Regions from separate parts of the Candidatus Agathobaculum pullicola genome, predicted to be linked through region 1. Evidence: predicted binding sites of a transcription regulator. Region 1 holds the regulator's gene; the other holds the start of a gene.
What was found. The regulator NrdR, encoded in region 1, represses ribonucleotide reductase genes. The targets are predictions, from matches to a motif close to CACNANATNTNGTG.

Region 1 (2,170 bases):
TTATTTAAGCAAAATTATTTTTGCAACTTAACTCCCTTAAACCATGCATTATTCTTAATTATTAGTCATAATCCGAAACAAATTTTCGCAATCCATCTTAGCACCGCGAAAATCTGGTCTTCAAAATCTCATGCTAATTGCAATTACCCTTAAACTCCCTGTTATTATCCCTGCAAAAACAAACAATTTTTCCGTAAAAAACGCACTATTTTGGCCGTTTGCGCCGGATTTGCCACACAAACTCCGTCCATTATCTGTAAGGAACTGTAAACTCCGAATAATTATGTGATGCAGGATTCAGAACTTTTCTATGCTAAATGCGCCTCATTTGTCCCATTCTCTTCCATTCTCTATCCATTCTCATCCCATTCCGTTCGATCTGCTCCAATTCCTCCCTTTTCCATTCCGTCTCACCTGAAACAGGCCGAAAATCTCTCTAAAATCGACATTTTTTCTTTTTGCCCGTTTTTCATTTTCCCTCTTTTTGCAACTTTTCTTCCCCTTCCATCCCCCTTTTACCCAATAAAAAAAGACCCAAAGCACTTTCCATGCCTTGAGTCCTCGCTCTTATTTTCCCGGTTTATGCGCTTTTTTCCCGGACATTATGCCGGTTTTGTGAGGGATGTTAACAAAAATCATTTATCCTTCAGCAGGGTGTTCAGTTCCTCCATAAAGGTGTTGATATCCTTGAACTGTCGGTAAACAGATGCAAAGCGCACATAAGCCACTTCATCGACCTTGCGCAGCTGCTCCATCACCAATTCCCCAATCACTTTACTGGATACCTCGGTTTCCAGCGAGCCGAACACCCGCTGCTCGACATTATCCACGATTTGCTCGAGCTGAATGAGCGACACCGGTCGTTTTTCACACGCCTTCATCAGTCCACCCAACAGCTTCTGCCGGTCATAGGCCTGCCGCGTGCCGTCACGCTTGACCAGCATCAGCGGCATCCGCTCCACAGTTTCATAGGTGGTGAAACGCTTGAGACATTTGAGACATTCCCTACGACGGCGAATACTTGTTCCCTCATCAGTCGGACGGGAATCAACTACCTTACTGTCATCAAACCCGCAAAACGGACACTTCATTGCGTTTCCCCCTTACAAACCGGTATACAATCCTGTATTTTCCCTTATTATACCACCGCTTGTGGTATAAAGTCAATCAACACACCTTAATCTGCGGCTCTCTTTTGCTGCTTCACACCGACGCAAATCTGCTCAGCGTGTGCACTGCTCGTCCCAACTCCTCCGGCGCGTCGAAGTTGGTCCGGTAAACCTCAATGATGGTATGACCCTGATACCCTTTTGTACGCAGCCGTGAGAAAAAATCGGCATAATCCATCGTGCCTTCTCCGGGCATCAGACAGCTCTGCTCAGCGGCAAAGTCGTTGATATGCACATTGACCAGCCGTTCCCCCATCACGTCCATGAACGTCTTCCAGCTCTGTCCGGCGCGATACGCCTGTTTGATATCCAGCGTATAGCGCAGCGCGGGCACATCGCGATACAGCGCATGGATAAACGCTGGGTCGCTCGACCGACACCATGCAACATTCTCCTGCGCAAGCGTCACACCGCAGGCCGCACCGATTTCACACAGCCGCTGGTAAACCGCGCACTTGCGCTCCCATCGCGCCGGGCTATCCTGCTGTCCCATATGGCGCTCCCCGTGAAAGGTCAAAAACCGCGCACCCAGCGCCGCCGCACACTCAAAATACCGCTGATACTGCACCAGACCGTCCTCTGTGCGGCGCGTATAATCCGAAAACAGCAACATTCCTTCCATCAATGAGGTGTACGGATGCACGGATATGACATCCAGTCCCAAACTGCGCGTCTGCGCACCCAGCGCCTCATAAAAGCGCGGCTGAAATTCACTTTCCGTATTAAAGAATATTTCAATTGCGCGCACGCCCAGCTCCGCGATAATCGGCAGGGCCTCTTCCAGCGGCTGCGGATAAAAACACGCGGTTGACATGCCGATCCGCATGACTTTCCTCCCTTCTTCTGCTTTGATAGACAAACAAGCCTTGATACTGCCTCGCCTGTCTGTTTCATTTTCCCTATATCGAGCAAGTAAATCGCGAAAGGCCGGGCGCTTTGCCCGGCCTTTTTTCATCCTATTAGACGCGCTTTTTGCGGAACTTCTTGCGGAAAAAGCTCCA
Region 2 (2,170 bases), on a different contig from region 1:
AGATGACGGCGCGCAGTGCGGTGGAATTGCTGATATCAGTTGTGGATGTATCGCAAAGCGAAAAGGTGCTCCGTCTGTACCGCGATACCCATGTGCTCGTGGATTTTGTCTGTATGGCACATGGCACGGCGAAAACCGAAATGCTGGATTTGCTCGGCATCGGTGAAACGGCCAAGGCGATTGTTTTTTGCTTGACGGATCGGGAGCGGGCGTGTCTGCTGCTGGAGAAGTTGGGCCATGATCTGCAAATGCGTTATCCGGGCAAGGGCATTGCCTTTACTGTTCCGATTAGCGGAATCGGTATGCGATGGCACAAGGTGTTGACGCAAACAGATGTTGAAAGCGAGGAGGCGGAGAGTATGAGCAAATCAGAGCGAGCCTGTGGATTGGACGCAGTCGTCGTGGTAATGGAGCGGGGATATACGAATGTCGCCATGGATGCGGCGCGTAAGGCAGGCGCGCGTGGTGGAACTGTGATAGCTGCGCGTGGTATTGCGGAGGATGAAGTCAAGCGATTTTTCGGTATCGAGATTCAAGCGGAAAAGGAAATTGTTTTTCTGGTTGTACGCAGTGAGGAGCGGCAGGAAATCATGACAGCGCTGATGAAAGCGGTCGGTATGAATACGCGCAGCCACGGGCTGGTGCTTTCCATCCCGTTGTCGGACGCAATCGGCTTGGCGGATTAAAGAAAATCAAGGTAAACGGAAGAGGCGCAGCAGTGGAGCGGCGGCTCTTTCTGTTTGCAGATTATGGGCTGTGAGGCGTTTGAGTGATCATGTGCGGTTTGTGTAGCGTACACTATATCTTGTGTTGGATTGAAAAATAGAAAAGAATGGTTTGCATTGCATTTATCGACAAGATGTACACAGAATTTTCCACAGAAGAAGAGTTATGCACAGAACCGTCGATTGTTGTCCACAGAGAAAATGCCGAATTTTCAGAGAAACCAACAAGAAAAATATTTTGATTATCACAATTTTTCCAAAAACCCGGTTTCCCCTTGACAGGCCGCTCTATGAGCGGTAAAATATATAGCACAGGCACAAGATATGGTGCGAAAAACGATAGCAATCCACGAAATTTTGTGATCACCGTACGGTGGTCTTTGTATGAGAGAGGAAGCAGAACTTATGATTCAGCAGATCGTCAAACGCGACGGGCGTAATGCCCCCTTTGAGATTGACAAGATTGCGGGTGCGATCTTCCGCGCGGCGCAGGCTTCCGGCGGACAGGATTACGACATGGCGCGCGGTCTGGCTGAACAGGTGGAAAAGACGCTGGAAAAGGTCGTGGGAGAGCAAATTCCCACGGTGGAACAGATACAAGATACGGTAGAGAAGGTTCTGATCGAAAGCGGACATGCCCGCACCGCAAAAAAGTATATTCTTTACCGCAATGAGCGCACCCGTGTGCGCGAGATGAACACCCGGCTGATGAAGGTGTATGAGGATTTAACCTTTCAGTCCTCGCTGGAAAATGACGTAAAGCGTGAAAATGCCAATATCGACGGCGATACAGCAATGGGTACCATGCTCAAGTATGGTTCCGAGGGTGCAAAGCAGTTTTATGAGATGTTTATCCTCGACCCGGCGCACGCCAATGCGCATCGGGAGGGTGATATCCATATCCACGATTTGGATTTTCTGACACTCACCACAACCTGCTGTCAGATAGACCTGCTTAAGCTGTTTGACGGCGGTTTTTCCACCGGTCATGGCTTTTTGCGCGAACCGAACGATATTCGCTCGTATGCGGCGCTGGCGTGTATCGCCATTCAGTCCAATCAGAACGATCAGCACGGCGGCCAGTCGGTCCCGAATTTCGATTACTCGATGGCTCCGGGCATCCGCAAGACGTTCCGCAAGCTGTTTCGCAGCAATCTGGCCAAAGCGCTTGAGGTGTTTGGTGGGGATGAAAACAATGAGGTCGATGCGGCTGCGCTGACCGAACGGGTCGAGCAGCAGACCGGTAAATGGGCTTGCCTTGCCGGAAACAATGGTTATGACGAAGCAATGGCGGCGGCACTGGGCGAAACACTGGACGAGCAGGCGGTCCAGAAATGTATGCGCTTTGCCCGTAAGTATGCGGATAAGGAGACACGCAAGAGCGCCTATCAGGCGATGGAGGCGCTGGTACATAATCTGAATACCATGCATTCGCGTGCAGGTGC

Region 2: a site for NrdR is predicted at 1,042-1,055, ahead of ACTQ3V_RS11430 (anaerobic ribonucleoside triphosphate reductase). Genes of this name have one in related genera too.

What each region holds. Positions count from the first base shown of each region.
Region 1 covers NZ_JBQKJP010000015.1:9,022-11,191, forward strand. Annotated here, with positions in the region: gene nrdR (transcriptional regulator NrdR) at 636-1,091, opposite strand; gene ACTQ3V_RS07120 (sugar phosphate isomerase/epimerase family protein) at 1,204-1,995, opposite strand; gene secD (protein translocase subunit SecD) at 2,129-2,170, opposite strand, start outside.
Region 2 covers NZ_JBQKJP010000034.1:30,021-32,190, reverse strand. Annotated here, with positions in the region: gene ACTQ3V_RS11435 (hypothetical protein) at 1-686, shown strand, start outside; gene ACTQ3V_RS11430 (anaerobic ribonucleoside triphosphate reductase) at 1,131-2,170, shown strand, end outside.